DNA from 3 places in the Mycobacterium holstebronense genome. Region 3 is predicted to be linked to each of the others. Evidence: riboswitches for the same ligand, from Rfam matches in the RefSeq annotation. Region 3 holds a riboswitch; each other region holds the start of a gene.

Region 1 (9,971 bases), 550 kb from region 3:
ACGCTGGGACGCGGCGTCGACCACATCGATACCGACCAGCAACCGTACTTCGTGCAGGTTCGGGGTCACCAGGGTCGCGAGCGGAAAAAGACTGTCGCGCAACGCGTCCAGCGCCGATGACGCCAGCAGTGCGTCACCGTGCATGGACGCCGACACCGGATCGACCACCAACGGGATCGTCAGGCCGAGTTCTCGCCAGGTCGCGGCCACCGCGGTGATGATCTGCGTCGACGCCAGCATCCCGGTCTTGGCGGCCTGGATCCCTATATCGGGCACCACCGCCATGATCTGGGCGGCGACGGCTTCGGCGGGAATCTCATGAAAGCTCTTGACTCCCACGGTGTTCTGCACCGTCACAGCGGTAACCGCGACGCAGGCATGCACCCCGAGCAGCGCACACGTGCGCATGTCGGCCTGAATGCCCGCGCCTCCACCGGAGTCCGAACCGGCAACAGTGAGTACCCGTAGCGGCGTCGCCCCCGGCGGGGCCAGTGGCAGGAAACCCACTGTGCTGGATGAGTGGCGACCCGCTTCGCCCGGCTCCGCCGCGCTTGCGATCACCACTAGGTGGAGATGGGCAGGTACACCCGGTTGCCGTGGTCGGCGAACTCGGCTGACTTCTCCTCCATGCCCTTCTGGATCGCGGCGTCGATGTCGTCCTGGGTCTGCAGGCCGTTCTCGTTGGCGTAGTCGCGCACGTCGTGGCTGATCCGCATCGAGCAGAACTTCGGGCCGCACATCGAGCAGAAGTGCGCGGACTTCGCCGGCTCGGCGGGCAGCGTCTCGTCGTGGTACTCGCGCGCGGTGTCTGGGTCCAGCGACAACGCGAACTGGTCATACCAGCGGAACTCGAAGCGTGCCTTGGACAGTGCGTTGTCGCGATCCTGGGCTCCCGGGTGTCCCTTGGCCAGGTCGGCGGCGTGTGCGGCGATCTTGTAGGCGATCACCCCGTCCTTGACGTCCTTGCGGTCCGGCAGCCCCAGGTGCTCCTTGGGCGTCACGTAGCACAGCATCGCGGTGCCGGCCTGAGCGATGATCGCCGCGCCGATCGCCGAAGTGATGTGGTCGTAGGCCGGCGCGATGTCGGTGGCCAGCGGTCCCAGCGTGTAGAACGGCGCCTCGTCGCACCATTCCTCTTCCAGCCGCACGTTCTCGACGATCTTGTGCATCGGGACGTGGCCCGGGCCCTCGATCATCACCTGCGCGCCGCGGGATTTGGCGATCTTGGTCAGTTCGCCCAGGGTGCGCAGCTCGGCGAACTGGGCTTCGTCGTTGGCGTCGGCAATCGAACCGGGCCGCAGCCCGTCGCCGAGGGAGAACGTGACGTCGTAGCTGGCCAGGATGTCGGCCAGTTCTTCAAAGTTGGTGTACAGGAACGACTCCTGATGCCGTGACAGGCACCATGCCGCCATGATCGAACCGCCGCGCGACACGATGCCGGTGACCCGCTTGGCGGTCAACGGCACATACCGCAACAGCACCCCGGCGTGCACGGTCATGTAATCCACGCCCTGCTCGCACTGCTCGATCACGGTGTCGCGGTAGAGCTCCCAGGTCAGTTTGGTCGGGTCGCCGTTGACCTTCTCCAGTGCCTGATAGATCGGCACGGTCCCGATCGGCACCGGCGAGTTGCGCAGGATCCACTCCCGGGTCTCGTGGATGTCCTTGCCGGTGGACAGGTCCATGACGTTGTCGGCACCCCAGCGGGTGGCCCACACCAGCTTGTCCACCTCTTCGGCGATCGAGCTGGTGACCGCGGAGTTGCCGATGTTGGCGTTGATCTTCACCTTGAACGCCTTGCCGATGATCATCGGCTCGAGCTCGGGGTGGTTGTGGTTGGCCGGGATCACTGCCCGCCCGCGAGCGACCTCGTCGCGGACCAGCTGTGCGTCAACTCCCTCGCGGGCGGCGATGAAGGCCATCTCGGCGGTGATCTCACCGGCCTGGGCGCGCTGCAGTTGGGTGCCGCGATCGGTCACCACACCCGGCCGCGGCGGCAGGCCGCGGTGCAGATCGATCTCGGCATTGGCGTCGGTGTAGGGACCGGAGGTGTCGTAGACGTCGAAGTGCTCACCGGTGGTCAGGTTGATGCGCCGGAACGGCACCTTCATTGTGACGCCGCCGGGAGCTTCGATCTCGCGGTAGGCCTTCTCGCTGTAGGGGATGGGCCCGGTGGTGACCTGCGGCTCCACTGCAACGTCAGTCATAGTTCTTCCTCTCCCTTGCCGGCATGACCCGGTCAGGTTCGTACGGTCGACGGCCCCGGCCGTCCTCTCAGCGCACTGGTTGCGCTCCCGCGGTTTTTGCGATCTGTGCACTGGCGATTCGTGCACTGCCACGCTATCGCAGCGCAGCAGCCGGCGTAAGCCGCTGCGGATGCCGGAAATGAATTAGGTAACTGATCATTTGCTTAGCTAACATATGCGCCCGGGGCAGAGTTAGCTGGGAGAGTCATGACGGCGCAGATAGAGCAGGTGAGCACCGACGTCGCGGACCCGGGCGCGGTCGCCACCGCTCGCCGCCGGCTGCGCTACGACCGCGACCACCCGCGCTACAAGTGGGTCGCGCTGTCCAACACCACGCTGGGTGTCCTGCTGGCGACCATCAACGGCTCGATCGTGCTGATCTCGATGCCGGCGATCTTCCGGGGTATCGGACTGAACCCGTTGGAGCCCGCGAACGTCAGCTACCTGCTGTGGATGTTGATGGGTTATCTGCTGGTCTCGGCTGTGCTGGTGGTGTTCTTCGGCCGGCTCGGCGACATGTTCGGCAGGGTGCGCATCTACAACCTGGGCTTCGTGGTGTTCACCGTCGCGGCGATCGCGCTGTCGATCGATCCGTTCGATATGGGCCGCGGTGCCCAGTGGCTGATCGCGTGGCGGGTGGTGCAGGGTGTCGGCGGGGCGATGCTGATGGCCTCGTCCTCAGCGATCCTCACCGACGCGTTCCCGGCCAATCAGCGCGGCATGGCGCTGGGTGTCAACCAGGTGGCCGCGGTTGCCGGGTCCTTTGTGGGCCTGCTGATTGGCGGCGTGCTCTCGGAATGGGACTGGCGGGCGGTGTTCTGGGTCGGGGTGCCGATCGGAGTGTTGGGCACGATCTGGTCGGTGCGCTCGCTGCACGAACTCGGTGAACGGGCGCCGGCGAAGCTGGACTGGGCGGGCACCGCGACGCTCGGGCTGGGCCTGACCGTGGTGCTGACCGCCATCACATACAGCATTCAGCCGCATGGGTCGTCGCCGACCAGCTGGGCCAGCCCGGCCGTGCTGGGTTCGCTGGGGCTCGGGGTGGCGCTGTTGGTGCTGTTCTGCCTCATCGAGCTACGGGTTGCCTCGCCGCTGCTGGACGTGCGGCTCTTCACGATTCCGGCGTTCGGAATGGCCAACGCGGCAGGCCTGCTGTCGGCGATCGGGCGCGGCGGTATGCAGTTCATGCTGATCATCTGGCTGCAGGGCATCTGGCTGCCGCTGCACGGCTACAGCTACGAATCGACGCCGCTGTGGGCGGGTATCTATCTGCTGCCCATGACGGCCGGGTTCCTGTTGGCCGGTCCGGTGGCCGGTTCGTTGTCGGATCGCCGCGGTGCCCGTCCGTTCACGGTCGGCGGCATGGTGCTGATGGCGGCGACGTTCGTGGGACTGGTGCTGCTTCCGGTGAACTTCGACTACCGGGTGTTCGCGGCGCTGGTGTTCCTCAACGGCCTGGGGGGCGGGATCTTCACGGCGCCCAACAGTGCCGTGGTCATGTCCAGCGTCCCGGCCGACCAGCGTGGTGCGGCGTCGGGCGTGCGGGCCACGTTCTTCAATGCGGGCACGTCACTGTCGATCGGCATCTTCTTCTCGCTGATGGTGATCGGGCTGGCCAACACCTTGCCGGCGGCCCTGGGAGCCGGGTTGCAGCAGCAGGGCGTCTCTGCCGGTGTCGCCGAGCAGGTGGCCAACACCCCGCCGGTGGGCAGCCTGTTCGCGGCGTTTCTGGGCTACAACCCGATTGGTGAGCTGCTGGCACCGTCGGGTGCGTTGGCCGCGCCCGGTGTTGATGCCGAGGCGTTGACCGGACACAGCTTCTTCCCGCAGCTCATCTCCGGGCCGTTCCATAGCGGTCTCGCGGTGGTCTTTGCCGCTGCGGCGGTGATGATGCTGCTCGGGGCGCTCGCATCGTGGCGGACGCCGGGGCACTACGCCGTCGAGCCGGCGAATCTGCGGGACTGAACACGCCGCCACCGCGCCGCGAAGCCCACGCAACTGGTTTCGGTAGCAATCACCAGGTGTAATCGCCATTGTTGGTCGGGTGGCGCTGGATTCGGTGACCGATCGCCGAGCAGAGGCGATCCCGGTGACTGCAGGGTCTGCGCCTCCGTGCACACTTCCGCCAGAATGTAGTTGACAATGCAACTAGAATGCCCCTAACCTCTGGGGTAGTTGACTAAGCAACTACAAAATCTGGAAAGGGGTCCGTCGTGGACATCGTGATACTGATCGGCCGAATCCTGTTCGGTGCCGTGTTCGTCGGCGGGGCGCTGGGGCACTTCACCCAGACCGCCGCGATGGCCGCCTACACCGAAAGCAAGGGCATCAAGCCCGGCAAGCTCGCGGTGCTGGGCTCGGGCGCGTGGATGCTCACCGGCGCGGCCTTGGTCATCGCGGGTGCATGGGCGGATCTCGGCGCGCTGATGCTGGCGGCCTTCCTGCTGCCGACGGCGTTCGTCATGCATCCGTTCTGGAACGAGGGGGACCCGCAGGTCAAGGCCGGCGAGCAGATCCACTTCAACAAGGACGTGTCGCTGGCCGGCGCCGCCCTGGCGCTGTTCGGCTTCTTCGTCACCGCCGGTGCCGGCACCGGACTGCAGCTGACCGGACCGTTGTTCGCGTCGCTGGCAGGCTGAGTCGAACCGCCGCTAGGCCCCGCGGCCCGGCTCTGCGCGTTGGTCGCAGAACCGGGCCGTGACGGTCTCATTCTGGTACCAAAGTGACTGGTGTGACACCTCGTGCGCAGGGGGTTTGACGGTATCGCTGCACGTCAGAGACCCTCGACACACCTGAATGGGGTCGAGTTGACCGCACCCCATCGGTGAGGCACTATGGAGCGTGCAAGCACCTCGTTAGGTGAGGCGTCTGCACGGACATAGGCCACTGACCCCGAACGTCGAAAGACGCCCCGGGTCAGGACAGCTCCTCCCGGCTTAAGGGTTGAGCCCAAGTGGCTTCCTGAATAGGGACACGCCGTGCAGTGCCGAAGCTCTGACGAGAGGGGTGCGGTCTTCCGACAGTCGTCGGAGCTGCCCTCCTAAGCATGCGGTGAAACCGGCGCGCCTCTGCGCGCCCGCGACCGAGAGGAGGTGAGGGACGAATGAGTTCCGGTGATAGTCCGAGCCGATATCTGACATCTGTTCCGTCCCCATCCGAACGGTCGCATACCGCCTCCAGCTGAGCCACGACTCCGGCCTCCAGCTGAGCGCGTAGCACCGTTACGCGACTAGGAGGCCATCATGGTTGCAATCGCCTACACCGACATCACGGCTCCGGCCCCGCGTGCCATCAGCGCGCCGAAGACGCTGGACCGCCGTCCTGCCGCACCCACCTCGGACCCGCTGGTCGACATGACCAGCCGGTTGCTCAGTGGTCCGCTGCACCAGATGTACGCACTCCTGTGGCGCGTCGGAGTGCTGACCGTCAGCGACTGAGCTCAACCGACTGCTCGCGCTCTGATAGACGTCTCCTAGACGTCTTCGAGGGCTTCCCCGAGCTGTTCGAGCACCTCGCTGCGGTGGTTGCTGGCCAGAATGTGGCCGGCAGCCACCGCCACGGCCACCGGCCAGTCGATGATCTCGAAAGCCGCCAGCAGCGCCAACCCGCCGTAGTAGGCCAATTGCTCAGGCCGCGGCACCGTCACCTTGCCGAACAGCGGCAATTCAACGGCGAATCCCTCTGCCTCGCGAATGTGGGCTACTGCCTCGCGCTGGGATGCGCTGCGCCGCGGCTTGTCCGCCATCATGAGCCTCCTGGTGGCGACGGGTCGCCGGATGATCGAGCCGCGACTGTTCCGCGGCGAGAGCCAGTGTCCCCATTGTGCACAAGCCGCAGCCGCGGCGCCGGGTGACCGTTGGATGGTGCCTGCGGGCGGTCTGGTTGGCGCGGCCCGGGAACGATGAATTCTTTCGGCTTGGTCGTGTCGTCCTGCGACCCCGACAGCAGCCGCGGCACCACGGCTGCGCCAATAGTGGCCACCGTCGCCGTGCCCAGAGCCTGGGCCCAGCCCAGCGGCCCGATCGGCGTGCAGCCCAGCAGCTGGCTGATACCGGGGATGGTGATCAACGTCCCCATCACGCCCAGCGATCCGACAGCGGTCGCCACCACCAGCGGATCACGCGAATCCAGCAGCGTCTGCCCCAGCTGTGTGGCGACCAGCGACACCAACGCCACCGTCGAGGCCCGCTGCGGACGCCCGGTGACCGAAGCCAGCCCCCAGGCGCCCACCGCGGCCGACGCCGTAGTGACGCCGCGCACGGCCACCGTGCGCCACAGCGCGCGCTCGTCGGGTCCGTGCCCACCGGCGGCGGCCTGCTCGTTGAGCGAACTGACCGCCAGCGCGGTGGCCGGCAGCGCATCGGTCAGCATGTTGACCAGCAGCAGCTGGCGCGCGTTCAGCGGCGAGCGCCCCGTCAGCGCGCTCCCGATGATCGCGAATGCCACCTCGCCGGCGTTGCCGCCCAGCAGCACCGCCACCGCGGCCTGCACCCGCTGCCACAGCTCGCGGCCTTCGTCCAGTGCGTCGAGAAGGGTGTCGACCCGCTCGTCGAGCAGCACCACGTCGGCAGCGGTGCTGGCCGATTCGCTGCCGTGCGCCACCACCGCGATCCCGACCGTGGCGGCCCGGATCGCCGCGGCGTCGTTGGCTCCGTCGCCGACCATCGCCGACACCTTGCCGGTGCGCTCCAGGGTCTGGACGATCTGGACCTTGTTCTCCGGAGACATCCGGGCGAACACCACCCGCTCGGCTACCGCTTGTTCTTGGCCTTTGCGGGACAACGCATCCCACTGCGCACCACTGATCACCTGGTCGCTGTCGACCTCCAGGCCCAGCTCGCGAGCGATTGCGGTGGCCGTCAACGGGTGGTCGCCGGTGATGAGCCGCACCGGGATTTCGCGACGCTTGAGGTCGGCGAGCAGTTCGGCGGCCTCGTCGCGCGGGGTGTCGGACAACCCGAGCAGACCGACGAATGTCAGTCCCTCGCGGCAGAACTCGGCGATCTCCTCGGGTTCGGGGTCCTCGCCCAGTGCGGTGAGTTGCGCGGAAGTCAGTTCCCGGCGGGCCACTGCGATCACTCGTAGCCCGTTGCCGGCCAAGGCGGCCACCGACTGCTTGACGGCCGGGCCGGCCCCGGTGCACGCCAGCACCATTTCCGGGGCGCCCTTGAGGGTCAGTTCGGTTCCCCGTATCGACGCCGAGAACGGACGTCCAGAGCGGAACGGCAGGTGCGCGGCAAGCCCGGCCGGCGCCGACGCGCCGGCCGCGTCAGCGCCCTCCACGATGGCGGTGTCGGTGGCGTGCACCTGGCGGGTGCCATTGGACACCGGGGCCGCGCTTGCCGCCAGGCGCAGCACGTCATGGTCGGTGAAACCGGCCGCCGGGTGCACTTGCGACACCCGCAGCCGGTTCTTGCTCAGAGTGCCGGTCTTGTCGAAGCAGACGACGTCGACGCGCCCGAGCGCCTCCACCGAACGCGGCACCCGCACCAGCACACCGGCCTTGGTCAACCGCCGGGCCGAAGACTGCTGGGACAGGGTGGCCACCAGCGGCAGTCCCTCGGGGATGGCCGCGACGCTGACCGCGATCCCACTGGCCACCGCCTGGCGCAACCCGGTCCGGCGGGCCATGCCCAGGCCGGTCACCAGTGCACCACCGGCCAGGCTGATCCGCCAGGCCTTACTGGTGAGCAGGCTCAGCTGGTGCTGCAACCCGATCGCGGACTGATCGCCGGCAACCAGTTCGGCTGCCCGACGCCCGTGGGTGTCGCCGCCGGTGGCGGTCACCAGCGCCACCGCGGTCCCGGTCACCACGGTGGTCCCGGCGTAGACCATGCATTCCCGGTCGGCCAGATCGGCACCCGGAGTGGCCTCAACCTGCTTGACCACCGTCAGCGACTCACCGGTCAGTGACGACTCATCGACCTCCAGATCGATCGCGTCGATCAGCCGCCCGTCTGCGGGCACCACCTCATGGGCGTGCACCTCGATCACATCGCCGGGAAGCAGCTCCTCGGCCGGGATCTCGCAGTGACTGCCGTCGGGCAGGACCTTGCGCGCCGGTGGAATCTGTTCGTTCAGCAGCACGCTGAGCCGGCGCTCGGCGATGAGTCGCTGTGCGGCGGCCAGCATCGCATTGCCGCCCAACACCGAACCGACCAGGATCGCATCGACGGGTGAGCCCAGTACCGCGCTGGCCGCGGCCCCCAGTGCCAGCACCGGCGTGATCGGGTCGGACAGCTCACTGCGCACGGCCTGGGCGAACTGCCGCAGCAGTCGCGGCGGCGCGGTTGCCTGCGCCCCGCGGCGAGCCAGATCCACCGCCGCCAGCGCAGCCGCTGCGGCCGGCGCATGGTGGGTCGTGGTCGGCTCTTCCAGCTCCGGCGGCGGCAACACCGCCCGTACCTGATCGACCGACATCGCGTGCCACTCGTGCACCGCCGCCGGCCGAGGCACCGCGGCGTCCACGGCACGGCGCGCCAGCCAGTACCCCGACAGTGCGCCGGCCGCCGCTCCCGTGGTCACGGGGCCTGGCCCGCTGCCGCGTACCCCAGGCAGCATCAGCAGTGAGCCCAACGCGGTAGCGCCGGTGGCGATCTCGACCCCGCGGTGGCTGGCGGAGCGGGCGGCGGGCAAGGCATGCAGCACCCGCCACGCGGCAGCCAGGTCGGTTAGCAAGACATCGGCGCACCAGGGCGGGACGCCCTGTTTCGGTAGCACGCCCAGCGCGACGTCGGCCGCGGCCAGCGCGTCGACGGCAACCGCGGACAGCACCGCGACGTCATGGCCTTCGGCCTGATAGGCAATGACCGCGGCGGCCAGCGCCTGGTCTACCGAGGCGCCATCCAGGGGCCGGATCTCGTCGAAGACCGGCCGCAGCTCGCCGAGCGCATCGGCCTCCACCGAGACCACCTCGACGTCGGCGCGCCGCGCCTCGGTCACCACCGCGGCCGCCAACGGAAGCAACGCGGGCTGGAACGACGCCTGCACATCGGAGCGCGACCCGATGCGGTGCCATCCCGGTTTGAGGTCGGCGTCGGACAGTCGGGCCTGGGCCTTCGCCCACACGGCGCGCAGTTCGTCGTCGTCGGCGCCGCGCACCTGCATCACCCGCAAAGTCTCACCGCACAGCACGCGCGGATCGATGACCACGGTGTCGACGCGGTCGAGTTCACGCAGGCTGCCCGGCCGCAGCACCACCGTGCCGTGCTGATCGGCCAGACCGCGGCCAAAGGTGGCGGCGAACGACTCGCGTGCGGTGCGGGTGGCCTTCGGTGCGGTCACCGCGGCGGCCGTGCCGGCCAGATCTGGATTCCGGGTCGCGGCGCCGATCACCCCAGCACCTACGACTTGCGCCCAGGCGCTGCGGGTCAGGTGGCGCTCCACCGGACCCGGCGGCCGCGGCGCCGGTCGCTCGGGGACGGTCACCGGCGGATGATCGGCGTGGTGAGCGAGCTCCGGCTCTTGGCGCCGCCAGGCGCGTGCCTCGGCGCGTTCCTCCCCGGCGCGCATCGCCTCCACCGACAAGTCCACGGCCAGCGTGGTCGGCGCGGTGTTGAGGGTGTGCACGCCGGCGCTGGCCAGCGCCAACAGCGCATCGGTTGCCTGCTTGCCGATGCGGTCCTCGAGCAGTCGGCGCACTCGAGGCTGGTAGTCGATGACGACGACGCCGGCTTCCAGACCGAGCGGCAGGCCCGGCAGGCGCAGCAATCGGCCCACCGTCGC
Region 2 (9,971 bases), 2.3 Mb from region 3:
GGTTCCGCAGGCCTGGGCGGACGCGGTGCCTGAGGTCACGGCGACCGCGACCGCTTCGCCGGCGACGCCAGCGGGCGCGGCGGCCCCGGCAGGATCGGCGGCCCTCGCGCGCCCTGGCGTCGGGGTGGCGGTGGCCGGTTTCGCCGGGCGCGACGGCCATCGGCGTGGGCGGGCCGCCGGTTGCAGCGAGCGAAGCGCCGGTGAGCTCATCGGAACCAACGAGGTGCGGCACTGGCATGTCGAACCCGGTGAGCTCAAGAGTCTGCTGGGCGAGGTGGCCACGCAACCAGGCGTCCACGAGGTGTACTTCGACACCGATGAGCAGAGCGGGCCGCCGGGGTGACCGAGATGGATTTCGCCGTGCTACCGCCGGAGGTGAACTCCGGGCGGCTGTATTCCGGGCCGGGCTCGGGACCGATGCTCGCCGCCGCGACGGCATGGGCGCGGTTGGCATCCGAGACCGCTTTGGCCGCTGGGGCTTACCAGTCGGTGCTCACGGGCCTGACCGATGAGGTATGGCTGGGACCGGCCGCGAATTCGATGGCCTGCGCCCTCGCGCCGTACGTGATGTGGCTCGATGAGACCGCGGTGCTCGCCCAACAGACTGCGACCGGTGCCACTGCGGCCGCGGCAGCCTTCGAGGAGGCTTTGGCTTCCATGGTGCCTCCGCCGGTGATCGCGGCGAACCGCAAGGCACTGGTGACACTGATCGCTGCGAACGTATTCGGGCAGAACAGTGCGGCCATCTCGATGCTGGAAGCCGAGTACGCACAATTGTGGGTGCTGGACGCGGCGGCCATGTACGCCTACGCGGCCCAGTCGGCGGCCGCGACCACCTTGAGCTCGTTCACCGATCCGCCGACCACCACCGATCCCACGGGATTGGGCAGGCAGGCGGCCGCGGCGGCCGAAGCCACCGCGGGCGGGGCGAAGGACCAGCTCGCGCAGCTGATCGCCGCGATCCCGCAGGCGTTGCAGGGACTCGCCCCCGCGGCGGCGCCGCTGCAACTCGCGGACGACCCCAGCGCACTCACCCTGTCGCAGCTGGTCTCGTACGTGCTGATCCTGCCGAAGAGCATTGTGCCCTTCAACGACGCCATCAAATCCGTCCTCTACGGCTTGATCCAGTACTCCCGCAACCTCAACACCGACCTGGACATCGCCGCGGCCACCGGGGGCAGGGCTGGGTTCGGTTCCGGGGCTTCGGCATTGGCGGCGTCGGCGTTGCCTGTCCCGCCCCCAGCGACCGGATCTGGACCGCTATCGGCCCGTGTGGGCGCGGGGGCCGCGGTCGGCAGGCTCAGCGTTCCGCCGAACTGGGTGACCAGCGCGCCGGTGGCCACGATGGCCGCCGCGGCGCAGGGGAGCGGGGTAGCCGGGGTGCCCGCCGCTGCGGCAGCGGCGGCCGAGATCCCCTGCGGCGTGTTCGGGGATCTGGGCCTGGCCGGCCTGGCCGGGCGGGCGCTCACCGGCTCCGCTCCGCGGAGTCGGCCTGCCGCGGCCATGAACGGCCATGCGCAGAGCCGACTGGAACGCCTGGTCACCGAATTGGCCGGCACCACTGAGGTACAGCACTGGCACGTCGATCCCGACCGGCTCGACAGCCTGCTCGAAGAACTTGCCGAGCAGCCTGGCGTGCATGCGGTTCACGTCAACCCGGGCGGTCAGCACCGCGCCGGACCGGATCGCCAGCCTGGTTAATGCCTGTGCGAGTTCTGGCCGACTTCTGGCCGAAGACAACCGGTTTCGCATCCGGCGCAGACCCGTGGACGGCAGCCCGTTCGCGGCTCGCCGCAGCCGATTGACCCTGCCAGCGCACTGGTGCACTATGGTTAAGCAAGCACCTCGTTAGGTGAGGCGTCTGCACGGATATAGGCCACTGACCCCGAACGTCGAAAGACGCCCCGGGTCAGGACAGCTCCTCCCGGATTAAGGGTTGAGCCCAAGTGGCTTCCGGGTTTGCACATTTGTGCAGGCCAGGACACGCCGTGCAGTGCCGAAGCTCTGACGAGAGGGGTGCGGATCTCGGTTGTCGCCGGGCTACTTCACCTCGTCGTGCATACGTGCAGGCACCCGCGCGTGCCCAGGCCGAGAGGAGGTGAGAGCGACATTGAGTCCGAGTGATAGTTCCTATCCGAGATCGATGTTCGTCTCCTTCGATCTCGGTACTGCTTTCACCATCTGATTCGCACCGGCGCTGAACTCGTCGACTGGCGTACCTTCCCATAGCGGAAGGCGCCAGGCTTCGTCGTGCCCTGAAATCGATTGGTAGCTCGGCTATTTCGTTGAGCCTGCGATCGACTTGGCATGAGCGGCTCCGGCATGTCGCCACGACCGCTGTCCCGATTTCTCCTGCCGTCCGGATTACGGCTGCAACGCATATCGGGCACCGACCCCTGCCTGCACAGCACCCCAAGATCAGCCACTTTTGGCTCGAAAACCATCAAAAAGGAGCACTACCATGGACTTCGGAGCATTTCCGCCGGAAATCAACTCAGCACGTATCTACACTGGCCCCGGTTCGGGACCGATGATGGCCGCCGCGGCGGCCTGGGACAAGATGGCCGCCGAACTGAGCTCGGCCGAAGCCGCCTACCAGGCCGTCATCAACGGACTCGTCAGCGAAGGCTGGATGGGGCCGGCCTCCAACGCGATGGCCGCCGCGGCAGCGCCCTACGCGGTGTGGATGGGCACCACCGCCGCCCAGGTAGAGCAGGCCGCCATGCAGGCCAAGGCGGCGGCCGCGGCGTTCGACGCGGCATACGCGATGACGGTCGCACCGCCGCTGATCGTCGCCAACCGGTCTCAGCTCGCGGCGCTCGTGGCGACCAATTTCCTCGGTCAGAACGCTGCGGCGATCGCGGCCACCGAGGCGCAGTACGGCCAAATGTGGGCCCAGGACGCCGGTGCCATGTACGGCTACGCGGCGTCGTCCGCGGCGGCGACCAAGGTCACGCCGTTCACCGCACCGCATGAGGTCGCCGACCCGTCGGCGCAGGGTACGCAGCAGGCGGCGGTCTCCCAGGCCGCCGGTACGGCGGCCACGTCAAACGCGCAATCCGCAGCGTCCCAGGCGCTTACGAACATGCCCAACACACTGCAGAGCCTCGCGTCGCCCACCCAGTCGTCGGCGCCTGCTTCATTGATCGACTGGCTCGCCAGCTTCTTGGGTGTGGAGCCTGGCGATGTGGCGAACGGCGCCACCAACCTGATGAGCAGCTCGTTCAGTCCGATGGCCGCGGCCGGGATCTCCAGTTTCGCTGCCGACATGGCGGTGGTGCGTGGTGCTGCCATCGCCGCCGGGGACCCGCTGGGCTTAGGCGCCATCGACCCGTTCACGCCGATGCTCGGAGCGCTGGGCGGCGGATTGGGCAACGGAATGCACGGGTTGGGTGGTGGTCTGGGTGCCGCCTCGGCGAGCATGGGCCACGCCGCGTCGGTCGGGGCGTTGTCGGTACCGCAGTCGTGGGCCGCCGCCGTTCCGGCAACGGCGGCTCCGGGTACCTCGGTCGCCGCCACCGGCTGGACGGTCGCTGCGCACGCACCGGAGGCCGGCGCGGCCGGCATGCCCGGGGTGCCGCTGGCGGGCGCCGGGCAGGGCCGCAACTACGGTTTCGCCGCCCCGCGGTATGGCTTCAAGCCCACGGTGATGGCTCGGCCGGTGGTCGCCGGCTAGGCATGTGTCATCGTTGAAGTCATGCAGACGCTGAGCGTCGCCGAGTTCACGTTGCGACTGGCTGTCGGGCTGGGCTGCGGTGCACTGATCGGGCTGGAAAGACAGTGGCGTGCGCGCATGGCGGGACTGCGTACTAACGCACTCGTTGCCGCCGGTGCGACGCTGTTCGTGCTGTACGCCGTCGCGGTGGAACCCAGCTCCACCCGCGTCGCGTCGTACGTGGTGTCGGGGGTGGGGTTCCTCGGCGGCGGGGTGATCCTGCGCGAGGGGTTCAACGTCCGCGGCCTGAACACCGCGGCCACCCTGTGGTGCTCGGCCGCTGTGGGCGTGCTTGCGGCGGCCGGCGACCTGACGTTCGCCCTGATCGGGACGGGCGCGATCGTCGGCACCCATCTGCTGCTGCGGCCGCTGGGGCGGCTCATCGACCGCGATCAGCACGTGGAGGAGGACGAACCGCAGTCGCCGTATGAGGTACAGGTGATCTGCCGGCCGAAGTCCGAGAAGTACCTGCGCGCCCAGATCGTGCAGCACACCGCCAGCAACGACCTGATTCTGCGGGGCATTCACACCGTTCGCGCCGGCGAGGACAACATTGCGCTCACCGCGTCGATGCTCTCGGACAGTCGGGCGCCGGACCGGCTCGAGCGACTGGTGGGCGAGTTGTCGCTGCAGCCGGGGGTCTACGCGGTGCAGTGGCACGCCGAGGATCAGTCGTCGCTGTCATCGGACTGATCGGGCCTAGGCTGATGTTCCGGAGGTAGGTAACGACGGTGGATGCGATCGCGGGTGTGTGGTCGGCGTTGCCCGGGCCGATGCGCGACCCGGTTATATTCGCCGTGCCTTTTTTCCTGCTGCTGCTGAGCCTGGAATGGTTCGCCGCACGCAGACTTGAACAGTTTGAATCAGAGCGCGTACCCGCCGGTGCGTACCGCACCGAGGACGCCTGGGCGAGCATCTCGATGGGCCTGGTGTCCATGGCCACCACCGCCGCGTGGAAGTTCATCGCGCTGCTAGGCTACGCGGCGATCTATACCTATGTGGCGCCGTGGCATCTGTCGCCCACGCGCTGGTACACCTGGGTGATCGCACTCGTCGGTGTGGACCTGCTCTATTACACCTACCACCGCATCGCGCATCGGATCCGATTGATCTGGGCGACTCATCAGGCGCACCACTCCAGCCGCTACTTCAACTTCGCCACCGCACTGCGCCAGAAGTGGAACAACAGCGGCGAGATCTTGATGTGGATTCCCTTGCCGCTGTTGGGTGTTCCGCCGTGGATGGTGTTCGCCAGCTTCTCGGTGAGCCTGATCTACCAGTTCTGGGTGCACACCGAACGGATCGACAAGCTGCCGCGGCCAGTCGAGTTCATCTTCAACACTCCGTCGCATCACCGGGTGCACCACGGCATGGATCCGGAGTATCTGGACCGCAACTACGGCGGGATCCTCATCATCTGGGACCGGATGTTCGGCAGCTTCGCCCCGGAGCGGTTTCGCCCGCATTATGGGCTGACCAAGCCGGTCGACACCTTCAACATCGTGACCCTGCAATTCCACGAGTACGCCTCGATCATCGCCGATGTGCGCAGTGCGACTCGGTGGCGCGACCGGTGGGGTTACATCTTCGGACCGCCCGGCTGGCAACCTGTCGCGCCGGCGGTGGCCGTCGCCCAGCAGCCGAGACTGCCGTGACGTAATGCGGGGCACACCGGCGGGTGTTCGCCTAGGCTGACTAACGTCGCATCCGAGCGACAACGCCCGGCGAGTCAGGTCGCGGCGTGCCGATGATGAAGGGGACAACGTGGCACAGAGCTTGGGAGACACCCTCACTGCAGGTAAGAAGCTCGTCAAGGGCGAGTCACTGACCTCCAACAACGGGGCTTACACCCTGACGCTGCAGGAGGACGGCAACCTGGTGTTGGCGGCGCGGGGCAAAGCGATCTGGGCCTCGGGCACCAACGGCAACGATGTGGTGCGCGCCGAGGTGCAGGCGGACGGAAACTTCGTCCTGTACACCGCCGACAAGCCGATTTGGCACACCGACACCAAGGGCAAGAAGGACGTCAAGCTGGTTCTGCAGGACGACCGCAACTTGGTGCTCTACGCCGCCGACGGCGCGGCCTGGTCCACCAAGACCGAGACCGACGCTCCGCCGCCGGAGGAGCCCAAGGCCGAAGAGGCTCCGGCTCCCGTGGAGGAGGCCGCACCCGCGGCACGCACCTACACCGTGGTCGCCGGTGACACCCTGTTCGCCATCGCCGAGCGGTTCTACGGTGACGGTAACAAGTACCCGCAGATCGCGGAGGCCAGCGGTATCGCCAACCCCGACCTGATCCACCCCGGTCAGGAGCTGACGATCCCCTGATCGCCGCGCAACGCCGCCGCGGCGGCCCGGATCCCTTGGGGCCGGGCCGCCGCGCTGCGCCATGGTGGCTTGGTCCGGCCGGACCGAAACCGGCCCTCAACGATAGGAGTCGACGGTTGCGCAGGCTCGTTGCGCGGGTGCTGGCGGTGCTGCTGGGGATCGGTGCGACAGTTGCTGGGCCGACGGTCTTTCCGGCCCGGGCTGACGGGGTGCTGGTGTTCCCGGGGATGGAGATCCGCCAGGACACCCACGTCTGCACGCTCGGCTACGTCGACCCGGTGATGCGGATTGCCTTTACCGCCGGCCATTGCCGGGGGAGCGGTACCGTCACCGACCGTGGCGGGGCAGTCATCGGCAGGCTGGCGACCTTTCGCGACAACACGCCTAATGGTTCGACCGTCAACACCGACCAGGTGATTGCCGACTACGAGTCGATCGTGCTGGCCGACGATGTCGACGTCAACGATGTCCTACCGGGGGGTCTGCGGCTGCAGGCCGGCCCGGACATTGAGCTGAAACCCGGTGATCCGGTCTGCCACTTCGGCATCGTCACCGGAGAAACCTGCGGCACCGTCGAACGGGTCAACAACGGATGGTTCACGATGACGCGCAGCGTTCGCAGTCAGCAGGGTGACTCCGGCGGCCCGGTGTATGCGCCGGGCGGCTCTGGTCCGGCCCGAATCGTCGGGCTGTTCAACAGTGTCTGGGGCGAATTCCCCGCCGCGGTTTCGTGGCCGGCGATCTCGCAGCAGGTCCGCGAAGACGTCGGCGTGCCGACCCCGCTGTCGTGACCCCGCCGCCTCGCCCGCCCAACCAGATCGCCTGGGTCACAGGCGATCTCGATGCCACCGAGTCCACGCTGACCGCGTTGCTCGGCGTGCGCAAATGGATCCGTATGCCCGGCGTGCACTTCGCCCCGGACACTTGCAGCTACCTGGGCGAGCCGGCTGATTTCGTCGCCGACATCGCGCTGAGCTACGTCGGTGACATGCAGTTGGAGCTGATCGCACCGGTACGTGGACGCAGCCTCTACGACGACTTCCTCCGTGCCCACGGGCCGGGCCTGCACCATGTCTGCATCGAGGCCGAGGACCCCGAAAATTTCGACGTTATGCTGAACGACACCGCCGAGCAGGACGCCCAGGTGGTTGCCCGGGGCGTGATGCCCGGCGGCATGCAATTCGCGTACGTCTCAGCTCCGGAAGCCGGCATCCCCTACCTGGAGATCGCCTACATCCCAGCCGAGATCCGAGCGGTGTTTGACTACATCAAACAGGAGCAGCGGTAACCACCGCAGCGGCGCCGATGTCCAGCGCCGGCGACATAGAGGAGTGGCGGCAATGAGCACCCAGATCCCGGACACCACCAGTGCCGAAACGGTTTCGGAGTGGTCCGACGAGTTCGACGTCGTGGTGATCGGCTTCGGCATCGGTGGCGGCTGCGCGGCCGTCACGGCGGCGGCAGCCGGGGCCCGGGTCCTGGTGCTGGAGCGGGCCGCCGAGGCCGGCGGCACCACCGCCATGGCAGGCGGCCACTTCTATCTCGGCGGCGGCACCGCGGTCCAGCAGGCCACCGGGCATGCCGACACGGCGGACGAGATGTACAAGTACCTCGTCGCGGTGTCGCGCGAACCCGAGCATGACAAGATCCGGGCCTACTGTGACGGCAGCGTCGAGCACTTCAACTGGCTTGAAGACCTTGGAATTGCGTTTGAGCGCAGTTACTACCCGGAGAAGGCGGTGATCCAGCCCAACACCGAGGGGCTGATGTTCACCGGCAACGAGAAGGTGTGGCCGTTCCTGAACGAGGCCGTTCCGGCGCCGCGCGGGCACAAGGTTCCGGTGCCCGGTGACACCCAGGGCGCCAAGATGGCAATCGACCTGCTGCTCAAGCGGGCCGACGACCTCGGGGTGACGATCCGCTACGAAACCGGCGCCACCGGGCTGGTCACCGACGCCTCCGGTGCCGTCGTGGGTGTCACGTGGAAGCACTTCACCGAAAGCGGTGTGATCAAAGCGAAGTCGGTGGTGATTGCCGCCGGTGGCTTCGTGATGAACCCGGAGATGGTCGCCCAGTACACGCCGAAGCTGGCCGAGAAGCCGTTCGTGCTGGGCAACACCTACGACGACGGACTGGGCATCCGGATGGGGATGTCGGCAGGCGGCGCCACCAAGCACATGGACCAGATATTCATCACCGCACCGGTCTACCCGCCCTCGATCCTGCTGACCGGCATCATCGTCAACAAAGAGGGCAAGCGCTTTGTCGCCGAGGACTCCTACCACTCGCGCACGTCGGGATTCGTCATGGACCAGCCCGACAGCGCGGCCTTCCTGATCGTCGACGAGGCCCACATGCGCAAGCCGCAGGTGCCCTTGGTTCCGCTGATCGACGGATGGGAGACCGTACCGGAAATGGAAGCCGCACTGGGCATTCCGGAAGGAAACCTGGTGGCGACCCTGGACCGCTACAACACGTACGCGGCACAGGGACAGGACCCCGACTTCCACAAGCAGCCGCCGTTCCTGACGGCGCAGGACACCGGACCGTGGGGCGCGTTCGACCTGACGCTGGGCAAGGCCGTGTACGCCGGATTCACCATCGGCGGGCTGGCGACCTCGGTGGACGGCGAAGTGTTGCGCAGTGACGGCCAGCCGATCCCGGGCCTCTACGCCGCCGGGGCCTGCGCGGCCAACATCGCCCAGGACGGCAAGGGCTATGCCAGCGGCACCCAGTTGGGGGAGGGCTCGTTCTTCGGGCGCCGCGCCGGGGCGCACGCGGCGGCTCGCTAGCGGCTAGACCGGACTGAGGTCCCAGCGGCCCTGGCCGCGCAGCTCCAGCACGTGCTTGTGGTGCTGGCGCACCGTGTGCCGGTGGCTCACGCTGACCAGGATGGTGTCGGGCAGCTCGGAGCGCAGCAGCCGATACAGCGTCAACTCCAGTCCTTCGTCGAGCGCCGACGTCGACTCGTCGAGGAACGCAGCCCTGGGGCGCGTCAACAGGAGCCGGGCGAACGCCACCCGCTGCTGCTCACCGGGCGAGAGCACCTTGGCCCAATCCTCGACGTCGTCGAGCCGGTCGACCAAGTTAGGCAGTGACACCTTCGTCAACGCCTCGGTGATCTCCGCGTCGGCGACCTCGCCGACCTCCAGCGGGTAGGACACCACCGCGCGCAGATCACCCAGTGGGATGTAGGGCAGCTGCGAGATGAACATCGTGGCGTTGACCGCATCGGGGCGCCGCAGGGTTCCCGACGCGTACGGCCACAACTGGGCCAGGCTGCGCAGCAGTGTCGTCTTGCCGCTGCCGGACGGTCCGGCGATCATCAGCGCGTCACCGATGCTCAGCTGCACGTCGAGCGCCTCGATCAGCGGGACGCCCTCGGGGGTGCGCACCTCGACGCCCTCGAGGGCCACCGTGCCGTCCGGGCTGGGCTTGACCAGCAGCTCGGGAAGGTCCCGGGCCTCGCGGTTGGCTTCCACCAGCCCGTGCAGACGAATGATCGAGGCACGGTAGCCGGCGAAGTTGTCGTAGGCGTTGCGGAAGAACGACAGGGAGTCCGAGATGTTGCCGAACGCCGACGCGGTCTGCGCCACCCCTCCGAACATGATCTGTCCGGAGAACAGCCGCGGCGCCTGAATCACCCAGGGCAACGGCACGATCGCCTGGCTCACCGACAGGTTCCAGCCCGAGAACCCGATGGTCCGGTTCACGAACTTCAGATAGTTGGCGATGATCGCGCGGAACCGCGTCCGCAGCTGGACCCGCTCGGCCAGCTCGCCCCGATAGAACGCCACCGACTCGGCGGCGTCGCGCACCCGCACCAGCGCATACCGGAAGGCGGCGTTGGTGAGCTCATTGCGGAAGCTCAACCGGATCAGGGGCCGGCCGATCCAGAACGCGACGATGGTCGCGATGGCCACGTAGA
Region 3 (9,971 bases):
GCGGAAGACGAACGTCAGGAGCAGCACCGGATGGACCACCGCGGCAGCAAGTGCCAGGTGACCTGCGTAGGCCGGCAGCGTCTGGCGGGCGTAGACCGCGACCACGAACGCGCCCAGCGCTACCACCAGGGGCAGCCCCGACATGGCCAGCAGCCCGAACGTCAGGTCATAGAGCAGTGCCGCCGCGTCGGCACTGCGGCGCCGGTACAGCAGGAGGTCAAAGGCAGTGAACCCGCTGAGCAGCAGGGTCAGGCATCCGATGAAGCCCGCGGCGAAGCAGGTCGGAAGGATCGATTTCATGGGAACGCGATCCCGGATGTACGTCCACACCGCGGCACCGAAGACGAACCAGAGCGTGACGCCGACGGTGTTGAGTGCCATCGTCACGACCAGCCGGTCATGGTGGGCTGCGGCCCACCGCGCCACGTCAATCGACTGCGTTCGGGTCGCCGGGAAAGACCAGATCGGATAGGCCAGCAATGTGGTCGCGGGCAGGACGACGCCCAGGATGCCGGACCACCTGGCAACCCGTGGCGCGTCCCAGGATGTGCCGATCACGAAAGTTCCCCCTGTTGTCGGGCGAGGTCCCACTGACCGAAGTCCGCGGCAAGGACGTCGTTGACGTCCACATGCGCGCCGTCGATGACGAAACCCGGCTCGGTCGCGGTGACGATTTCTCGTTGGAAGAGTACGGCTGCCGGTTCGCGGTCTCCGTGCGACCATGCCCGGGTCTGCCATGCCCACCGATGACCCGGGCTGGTCGACTTGCCGATCACCCCGTCGTTGATCGCCCAGGTGCATTGGCGGGCGCCGCCGTAGATTCCGGTGCGATCAACGCCCAGTACGGAGTTGATCCCGTGAAACCATTGGGCCGCCATGTTCTTCCACGTTGTGGCATCGATGTCCTCGTCGACACTGAAGTAGATCGGCGCTGACGGCGGTCCCCCGGCCGCGGCATGCAGCCGCAGCGCCGTCTGCGCATCGGCCACGCCGCCGTCATAGCCCCGGGTGAAATCCGACGGCGACTGCGTCCAACCCGGTTTGCCGAACTGGTAGCAGCTGGCGACTTGCAGGCCGGCGGCGCGTAGCCCGTCGGCATAGTCGCGGGTGACGGGCTTGAAGTCGAAGGTGGCGCCCGGCCGGAGCTCGGAGACGTAGACCAACGCCCCGTCGAATCCGGCGGCCTTGATCTGGTCGGGCGGCACCAGCCGGTGGGCGAAATCAATGACCTGCAGCCCGTTCGCACGGGACCTCGGTGCGCCGACCGTCGCCCCGAGGACGCCGGGCACGGCCAGCGCCGGGGGAAGTAACGCGGCATACCTCAGCAGGTCGCGGCGCGAAGCGGAACGCGTCACAACTGGCAAGGGTACCGGCGAGACGTTCCTACAATGTGCTGATCACCGATTCGCCGAACTGGCCCAGTGCCTCGACCGTATGGCTGAGGCTGTCGCCGGGAACGGTGACCTGTACCCAGGTCACGCCGGCTTCGGCCAGCCGGCCCAGGCCGTCCAGGTAGGCGCCGGGATCGAAGCCGTCGTAGCCGGGACGGCCGCCGACGAGGTTCGAGAAACAGATGTCGATGGCGGCCCAGTCACGGCCGGCCTCGTCGCAGCGCCGTTTCAGGTCGTCGATGCCCGCGGTCAGGGCTTCGACCGAATTCATTTCGGCAGTGCGGGCGGTGCTGGCCAGGCCGGGCGACGCCGGGAACGGCGCCCAGCCCTGGCCCCGTGTCGCGACCCGTTGACGCGCTTTGCCGGTGTTTCCGCCGATCCAGATCGGCGGGTGGGGGCTGCTGACCGGTCGCGGGTGCGCGGTGATCCCGCGGGCGCGAAAATGCCGGCCCTCGAATGAGACGTCGTCACCGGTCCAGATGGCTCGGATGACGTCCAGGCTCTCTTCGACCAGTGCGGCGCGCTCCTCGAAGTCCACCCCCAAAGCGGCGAACTCGCCCTTGAGGTAGCCCACACCGACGGCCAAGGTGAACCTTCCCCCCGACAACAGATCCAGGGTCGCACCCGATTTCGCCACCACGAACGGGTTGCGGTAGGGCAAGACAACGACGTTCGGGATGAACCGGATCGTTTCGGTATGCGCCGCGGCGAATCCCATCGCCACGAAGGGATCGAGACTGTCGTGGCCGCCGGCGTCGAGCCAGCGCTGTGTCGGTGCCGGGTGGTCGGTGAAACCCATGGCGTCAAACCCGGCGGCTTCGGCGGCCCGCGCAACGGTGCTCACCGCCTGCGGCGAAACCAGCTCCGGATGGCAGGGATGGGTGATGATCGGGTAGGTGAACGCGAACCGCATACGCCTCTCCTTCGCGTGGAGTTGCTAAGTGGTCGTCGGCCGTGGCGGGCCGAGGATGTAATCGCCACCGTCGGGATGGTGGTACCAGCCGCCCGCGGCGTGGGTTCCGCCGTCGACGTGAAGCGTCTGGCCGGTCACGTACGAACTCAGGTCGCCGGCCAGAAAGACCGCGGCCCCGGCCATCTCGTCGACATGGCCGGGGCGGCCCATCGGAATCATGTGGGCCACGCCGGCCAGCATCTCTGCCGAGCCGACTCGTTCGATACCTTCGGTGAGCGTGAGGTCCGGGGCCAGGCAGTTGACCCGGATGCCGTGCGGCGCCAACTCCAGAGCCGCCGTTTTAGTCAGGTTGATGACACCCGCTTTCGCCGCCGCGTAGGCCGCATAGCCAGGCGCGGCACGGGTGCCTTCGATGCTGGCGACATTGATGATGCTGCCGGCCGCGCCGTGTTGGACCAGTGTTTGCGCGACGCGCTGCGTGCAGAGCAGGACCTGGGTGAGGTTGGAGCGGATCAGGGTGTCCCACCCCTTGGGTGCGGTTTCCAGCAACGGGGAGAAGAACACCCCGCCGGCATTGTTGACCAACACCGTCGGCAAGCCCACCGTGGCAAGGGTTTCCGCCATTGCCGCATCGACCTGGCCGGAGTCGCGGACATCGATTGCGCAGGCATGACCGCCGACCAGCTTCGCGGTCGCTCGGGCCGCTTCGGCGTCGCGTTCCCAGATCACCACCCGAGCGCCGAATTCCGCGAAGCCCTCGGCGATACCGCGGCCGATTCCCGAACCGCCGCCGGTGATGACCGCTACGCGTCCATCGAGTGTCGCCGTCTCTGCGCGCAGGACCACTACTGGTCCCCGGGTTTCTGCCGTCCCGGCGGCTCGGCTATCGGCCGGACGAGCACTTCTTGTGCGGTGCTGGCCACATGGCGGCCGGTGTCATCGACCATGGTGCCGTGCACCAGGGCGCGGTGTCCGGCCGTTGCGACGGTCTGCTGGGTGTAGAGGTGCCATCGATCGAAGTGGACTGCACGGTGCAGCCACACGCTGTGGTCCAAGGTCAGGCCGGTGTGCGTGGCATGGTCGACCGGCTGCGGGTGGGCACGAAACGCGGTATCCACCAGCAGGTAGTCGCTGGCGTAGGCAAGCAGCACCGCGTGCAGCTGGTGATCGCCGTCGATTCCACGCGGCAACCGCATCCAATGGGCACGCGGACCCGGCGCTTGGGCGCCGCCCAGGAAGACCGGGGCTTCGGCGGTGCGAACTTCCAGCGGCGGGGGCCGTTCTATCCAGGTGTTCCCTCGCCCGGCCAGGTATGGCGGGGCGTGCTGCACCCAGTGCTGTAGCAGCGGAAGGGCTTCCGGTGCAGGCCCGGGCAACGGCACGGGGTCGGCGTCTGTGCTGTCCGGGCTGGTGTCGAAGGACACCGTCGCCACCACGAGGGTGCGACCGCCCTGCTGGATGGTGACCTGCCGTGCCGACATGGTGCGCCCGTCGCGAGTGCGGTCGACGACGATCTCCAGTGGTACGCCCGAGTCGCCGGGACGCAGAAACGACGCGTGAATGGAATGGGCGGTCAGCTCGGGGACCGTGGCCGCGGCCGCTGTCATCGCCTGGGCGATGAGCTGGCCGCCGAAGATCCGGCCGAACCGGCCGGCCTCGTTGTCCGCCCGGAATCGGTCATCGCCCAGTGAGTGCAGCGTCAGCACCTGCTGCAGCCGGTCCAGCGCGTCGAGCGTGGCGCGTTCCAGTTGACTTCCCGACCCGAGCAGGGGACCGCCGTAGTCGGGGTGAGCGGAGACCTCGGACGCCGACGTCTGCACAAGTTCCTCCTCACCCGCTGTGGCCCGTCCGCGGCGGACTGCCGACACGGGTAGCCGGTGATGTGACTGCTAGCCCATTTAAGTAAATCCGGGCTACGTAGGTCAAGGGTGGAGCCCGAACCGCGCGCCGGCAACAACGCGCGCTCGGATCGACCGGGGGCACTTCCGAAGGTAGCAGGAACTCCATCCGGTGCGGGTTTCCGAATCGCCTCCCCGCCAATCCGTCCGGTCGTCCGGTTGCAGCCGTGACTTCGGGATGCATTGGCAATTATGACCGTTCACCTGTTCCGTTGCTTGGACATTCTCAGCAACAACCGATCGATGCGGAGAGGCAAACTTTCTGCGGACATGAATCCTGGTGCACACCAGTATTGTTCGCGAGACATATGCCATGTCAGGCGAACTCATCCGGTAGCGCAGACGTGCTCGTTCGAGTTGACGGCGGCCAGCGGTGATGCCACCATGGCCGCGAACGCACCTCGCTAGGTGAGGCGTCTGTACGGATACAGGCCACTGACCTCAAACGTCGAGAGACGCCCAGGGTCAGGACAGCTCTTCCCGGCTTAAGGGTTGAGCCCAAGTGGCTTTCGGCACATGACTGGATACGCCGTGCAGTGCCAAAACTCTGTCGAGAGGGGTGCCGTCCGGCCAACTCTGCGCTGGTTCGGTTAGCTCCGATGTGCTTACCACAACGGCATCCCCGTATGCCCTGGCCGCGAGGAGGTGAGAGCGACTTTGAGTCCGAGCGATAGTCCCTATCCGAGATCGACGACCATGTCGTTCGAATCCTGCCCCGGCGCCGCCTTCATCCTCTGAATCGGTTCGCCCTTACCGCATCAGCGCTGTCCGCGTCGTGGACGTGTGCTGCTTTGGCGCGCGACTGTTCTTGTGTGGCGGCGAAATTCGTCATGTCCTCTCGAAGGAGAGTCTCCGATGTCTTTTGTGTACGCACTGCCCGAAGATCTCATCGCGACAGCGGCCGATCTGCGCGGTGTCGGCGACACGGTATCCGCGCAAAGCGCCGCTGCCGCAGCGCCGACCACCGGCGTGATTCCCGCCGCCGCCGACGAGATTTCTGCACTGACCGCGGCGCAATTCGCGCGGCATGCACAGATGTACCAAGCGATCAGCAAGCGCGCCGCGGAGGTGCACGAGATGTTCGTCAAAACGCTGCTGCACAGCGCAGAGTCGTACGCAGTGACCGATACCGCAAACGTTATCTCCGTCTACTGAAAGGGTTTTGGCCAATGGACTACGGATCGATGCCACCAGAGATCAATTCGGCGCGCATGTACGCCGGAGCAGGATCAGGGCCGATGCTGGCGGCTGCGGCGTCATGGAATTTACTGTCCGCGGAATTGCGTTCAGCGGCAACGTCGTTCGAATGGCTGGTGGCGAGCCTGGGCAGTCAAGGCTGGTGGGGCCCATCTGCATCGGCGATGGCTGCGGCTGCCCAGCCTTACTTCGTGTGGTTGAGCGTGACCGCCGAGCAGGCTGAGCAGACCGCGGCACAGGCCTACGCCGCGGCCGAGGCGTATGCCGAGGCCCACGCTATGACGGTGCCCCCGGCTGCGATCGAGACCAACCGCGTGTTGTTGGCGTCATTGGTCAAGACCAACGCGCTGGGCCAGAACACACCGGCGATCGCAGCGACCGAAGCGCGCTACGGCCAGATGTGGGCGCAAGACGCGGTGGCGATGTATGGCTACGCCGCGGCTTCCGCCACCGCCACCCAACTGATCCCCTTTGCCAATGCGCCGGAAACCACCAATCGAGATGACGGCAGGCAGGCCGCGGGCGGTATGGACCCCACCGATGCCCACACCCAGCTGCCCGATGCGCTACGGAGCCTCGCGTCGCCGGCGGAGGGCTCGCGTCCTACGGATCCGGACTGGCACTGGACGAAGTTCTTCGACGGCCTCTTCGACGGAACGTGGGGCCACGACGACGGGTCGGGTTTGAACATCAATGCCCAGCTGTGGAACACGATCGCCGCCACCGGCATTTTCGACCCCGGTGGCAACATCGAGGGGTTTTCCGGGTTAGCCACGCTCGGCTTTCTTGCGCGCGGCATGGATGGCGGCACGGCCGCCCTGGCCCGCGGCGGGGTCGGGCCCATGCCGGGTATGACCCTGGCGTCCACGGCCACTGGTGGGCTGGAGACCGCGGGCCGCGCTGCCGGTGGCAGCAGTTCCCCGGTGACCGCGGGAGTGGGCCGGGCCACCCTGGTCGGCTCGTTGTCGACGCCACCCAGTTGGGCGGCGGCAACCCCGACGGGAGCTCCTGCCGCTGGGACGGGTAGCGGCTGGACCGTCGCCCCGGAAAGCCGGTCGATGACCGCGATGCCTCCCCCGATTCCTCCGGGCGGCGCCGGCCGCAACGGCAGCTATGGTCTGGGCACGCCGCGCTATGGCATCAAGCTGACCGTGATGCCGCGGCCCGTCGGGGTCGGCTAGCCGGCGCGGTGTGCGCTCGAGTCGGCGATCTCCGGCGAGGTCGTCGGCGTGCCCTGATAAAGACGTATCACGCTGATGACCACCACCAGGCCCATCATGAACCAGGTCATCTCAGCGGACGTCTCATAGATATCGGCCAGCGCAACGGGCATGCCCCGGATGGTCGTGGTGGCGTCGCCGGCGCGCAGCAGCCCGAGATTCACCTGCAGGCCCAAAGCGAACCAGATGATGGACGGCATCAACAAAGCCGATCGGGTCGAGGTTGCGGCTTCGCGTCGCCACCGTCGTTCGATCAAGGCAAAGGTCTGAAACAGCACCCATCCGGTGATCAGCCAGCCGATGTAGTTGCTCAACGGGACGCCCAGGACCCCGCTCGGTGATCGGTAGGCGAACATGTGGCGCACGTAGGCGCCGATCGGATCGATCACCAGGTCATAGCCACCGACGATGAGGGTGGCGACGACCGGTGTCACCACAACGGAGAGCCGCCGATTGTGGATCTCGCCCACAATCACCCGGGCCAGAATCCACGCCAACCAGGCCAGAATCACCCACGCCGCCACGACAACCACCGGAACGTCGAACGCGCGAGGCCCTTCCGCGTAATGGACGTAGAAGCCGAACGGGAAGCCGGTCGCAATACTGCACGCCTCCAGGCCGAGACCCATTGTCACGGCCGTGGCGAAGTAGGCGGCGGCTCCGGCGGGTTTGTAGAACGTCAACGTATGGAGCACCACGAAGACCGCCAACGCGGCACCCGAGATTGCTTCGGCTGCAGCGGATACCGATCCGGTACTCAAAGCCGTTGTTACCGTAGCGGCGATGTAGATCGCGACGAGGCACCAGCCCGCGACCACGAGCGGGGCTCCAGGGGCGCGCGGAATCGTCGGCGATGTGCTGGTGACGGGCGTCGACACGCACCGAATCGTAGCCGTCGGCGACTCGCCGTCCAGGCAAAGCAAGGATTTTCGGGGAGAAGCATATGCGGGTTCCCGGCGCGGGCGACACAGTTAACAGCTGCCACATTGTTAACATCGGCCCGTGCCTGACTCGCCGCGGACTTCCCACCCTCGGAACCACGTTTCCCGACGGGACGCGCTGCGGTACGCATCCGCCGCAGCGCTCACCGGGCTGGGCGCGGCGTCGGCCGGTGCACCGACGGCTTCGGCTGCGGCTCCCACGCTGATCGACTACGCCATGCGTCAGATTCCCGCGCAGGACATCCGTGCCGCGGGCCATGCCGGCGTCATCAACTACGTGTCGACGTCGCGGCCCGGCTCCAACTTCGGCGCCAAGCCGATCACCCGGCCCTACGCCGAGTCACTGACCGCCGCGGGACTGGTGATCGTCAGCAACTTCCAGTACGGCAAGCCCGGCGGGACGGCCCCGTCGGACTTCACCCGGGGCTACCCCGGCGGGGTTGCCGACGCACGCACCGCCTGGCAGATACACACCGCCGCCGGCGGGGGCCAAAGCGCGCCGGTCTTCTTCAGCGTCGACGACGACATCGACCGCAACACCTGGAACACCGTGGCACTGCAGTGGTTTCGCGGAATCAACTCGGTACTGGGAGTGCAGCGAACCGGCGTCTACGGGGGCGTGAACGTGTGCCAGTGGGCGGCCGCCGACGGTGTCATCGGAGTCTCACGCACACCCGGTAAGCGGTGGGCCTGGCAGACTCGATCGTGGTCACGAGGTCAGATCGATCCCGGGGCAGTGCTCTACCAGCGGATTGTGAGTACCGCCTCGAACCCGGGGCCGATCGTCGGTGGGATAGAAGTCGACGTCAACGACGTCCTGGCCCAAGACTGCGGCCAGTGGAATCTACATCCGTGAGGTCGTGCGACCGATCAGGATCCGCTTGCCCAGAAGAGTGCCAGGGTAAGCAGCACGACACACGCGAGGCACGTGTAGACGCCCAGAGATGCTGACGCCATAAGTGGGCTCCTGTCTGCGAAGACTTGGTCGGTCGATTCGTTGAAGGCCGATCTACGTCCAGCTGCGTAGCTGGTCGGCCCTGCCGCGATCGCCACTAAGCTAGCCGTCCACCACGGCCGCAGTCAAAAGACGCCCCAAAGCCCCCGCGTGGGCGCCGAGGACTACGCGGTTTCCAGGGTGCGCAGACCGATGGCGCCGCGCGATTCTCGACCCGAACGATCCGGGCAGGCGCAGACCGACGACCAAGGAGACGCAGATGAGCTTGAACACCGCCGTACGTGTTGAGAGTCACGAGCCCGACGATCTGGTTCCATCGCGGTACGCGGTACAGGTCGGCGACATCGAGGTGCTGGTGATCAGTGACGGCGTGCTGCCGATCAACGCCGCGACCATGGCCACCAACGTCGACTCGGCCCGCCTGGCGGGCTGGCTCGACGACATGTTCCTGCCGACTGACGTCATCGACTGGCCGTTGAACGTGGCCGTGGTGCGCTCCGGCGACCGGACCGTCCTCGTCGACGCCGGCCTGGGGATGGAGTTTCCGGACTTTCCGCGTGCAGGCCAGGCAGTCCGTCGGCTGGAGGCTGCCGGCATCGATCTGTCTGCCATCACCGACGTGGTGCTGACCCACCTACACATGGACCACGTAGGGGGACTGCTCACCGACGGGATCAAAGCGCGACTGCGTCCGGACCTGCGGATCCACGTCGCGGCCGCGGAAGCCGAGTTCTGGGAGGCGCCCGACTTTTCCGGGACCAATATGCCGGCTCCGGTTCCGGACGCGCTGCGATCGATCGCCTCGCGGTTCTTGGACGAATACCGCAGCCACCTGGTCCCCTTCGAGAAGTCCTACGAGGCGGCCCCCGGCGTGCTCGCCACACGTACCGGCGGGCACACCCCCGGCCACAGCGTGGTCCGGCTGGCATCCGGTGATCACCGACTCACCTTCGCCGGCGACGCCATATTCCAGGTCGGATTCGACAACCCCCAGTGGCACAACGGATTCGAACACGACCCAGAGCAGTCGATCGAGGTCCGGGTCGGCCTGCTGCAGGAGCTGGCATCGACCGGCGAAGCGCTGGTGGCCACTCACCTCCCGTTCCCGTCGGTGTGCCACGTGGCCGCCGCCGGCAACGCCTTTCGGTGCGTACCGGCGATGTGGGATTACTGAGCTGTGCTCGCTGACTGCCGAAACCCGGCCAGCTCCCAGTCCTCGTCGGCGATCAGGTTTCGCCAGTCGACCGGCAGCGAGTCCAGCGCGTCTTCGATGCAGAACCAGACCGATTCCAGCGGCGACGCTCCCGGTGCCGCGGCGGTGATCCGGCTCTCCACGTCGTAGTTCGGCGGATGCGGTGCGTCGCTGAACGGCGCGAGCCCGTTGATCGCGTCCATCACGTAACGCCGCAGCTCGGCGTAGGGCATTCCGCGCAGCTCGTCGGGCAGGATCGGGCGG

Evidence for each region. A riboswitch is a leader RNA that binds a small molecule or an ion and turns the genes downstream of it on or off. The one in region 3 is predicted to bind magnesium.
Region 1: another riboswitch for magnesium. It lies ahead of RCP37_RS02095 (Rv1535 family protein); the one in region 3 lies ahead of RCP37_RS21720 (PE family protein).
Region 2: another riboswitch for magnesium. It lies ahead of RCP37_RS09890 (PPE family protein); the one in region 3 lies ahead of RCP37_RS21720 (PE family protein).

Annotation. Positions count from the first base shown of each region.
Region 1 is NZ_OY726398.1:437,102-447,072, forward strand. Features, by position in the region: gene thiD (bifunctional hydroxymethylpyrimidine kinase/phosphomethylpyrimidine kinase) at 1-507, opposite strand, end outside; gene thiC (phosphomethylpyrimidine synthase ThiC) at 564-2,207, opposite strand; gene RCP37_RS02085 (MFS transporter) at 2,454-4,211, shown strand; gene RCP37_RS02090 (DoxX family protein) at 4,460-4,885, shown strand; M-box (ykoK) riboswitch at 5,091-5,259, shown strand; gene RCP37_RS02095 (Rv1535 family protein) at 5,489-5,683, shown strand; gene RCP37_RS02100 (hypothetical protein) at 5,719-5,994, opposite strand; gene RCP37_RS02105 (cation-translocating P-type ATPase) at 5,991-9,971, opposite strand, start outside.
Region 2 is NZ_OY726398.1:2,136,242-2,146,212, forward strand. Features, by position in the region: gene RCP37_RS09880 (PPE family protein) at 1-343, shown strand, start outside; gene RCP37_RS09885 (PPE family protein) at 349-1,701, shown strand; M-box (ykoK) riboswitch at 1,838-2,023, shown strand; gene RCP37_RS09890 (PPE family protein) at 2,462-3,676, shown strand; gene RCP37_RS09895 (MgtC/SapB family protein) at 3,698-4,408, shown strand; gene RCP37_RS09900 (sterol desaturase family protein) at 4,447-5,370, shown strand; gene RCP37_RS09905 (LysM peptidoglycan-binding domain-containing protein) at 5,492-6,043, shown strand; gene RCP37_RS09910 (Rv1815 family serine proteinase) at 6,160-6,834, shown strand; gene RCP37_RS09915 (VOC family protein) at 6,831-7,331, shown strand; gene RCP37_RS09920 (FAD-binding protein) at 7,384-8,835, shown strand; gene RCP37_RS09925 (ABC transporter ATP-binding protein/permease) at 8,839-9,971, opposite strand, start outside.
Region 3 is NZ_OY726398.1:4,676,711-4,686,681, forward strand. Features, by position in the region: gene RCP37_RS21695 (hypothetical protein) at 1-558, opposite strand, end outside; gene RCP37_RS21700 (DUF1906 domain-containing protein) at 555-1,355, opposite strand; gene RCP37_RS21705 (LLM class F420-dependent oxidoreductase) at 1,384-2,304, opposite strand; gene RCP37_RS21710 (SDR family NAD(P)-dependent oxidoreductase) at 2,329-3,150, opposite strand; gene RCP37_RS21715 (acyl-CoA thioesterase) at 3,150-4,124, opposite strand; M-box (ykoK) riboswitch at 4,596-4,768, shown strand; gene RCP37_RS21720 (PE family protein) at 5,058-5,357, shown strand; gene RCP37_RS21725 (PPE family protein) at 5,372-6,580, shown strand; gene RCP37_RS21730 (carotenoid biosynthesis protein) at 6,577-7,497, opposite strand; gene RCP37_RS21735 (DUF1906 domain-containing protein) at 7,622-8,416, shown strand; gene RCP37_RS21740 (MBL fold metallo-hydrolase) at 8,775-9,689, shown strand; gene RCP37_RS21745 (beta-ketoacyl synthase N-terminal-like domain-containing protein) at 9,683-9,971, opposite strand, start outside.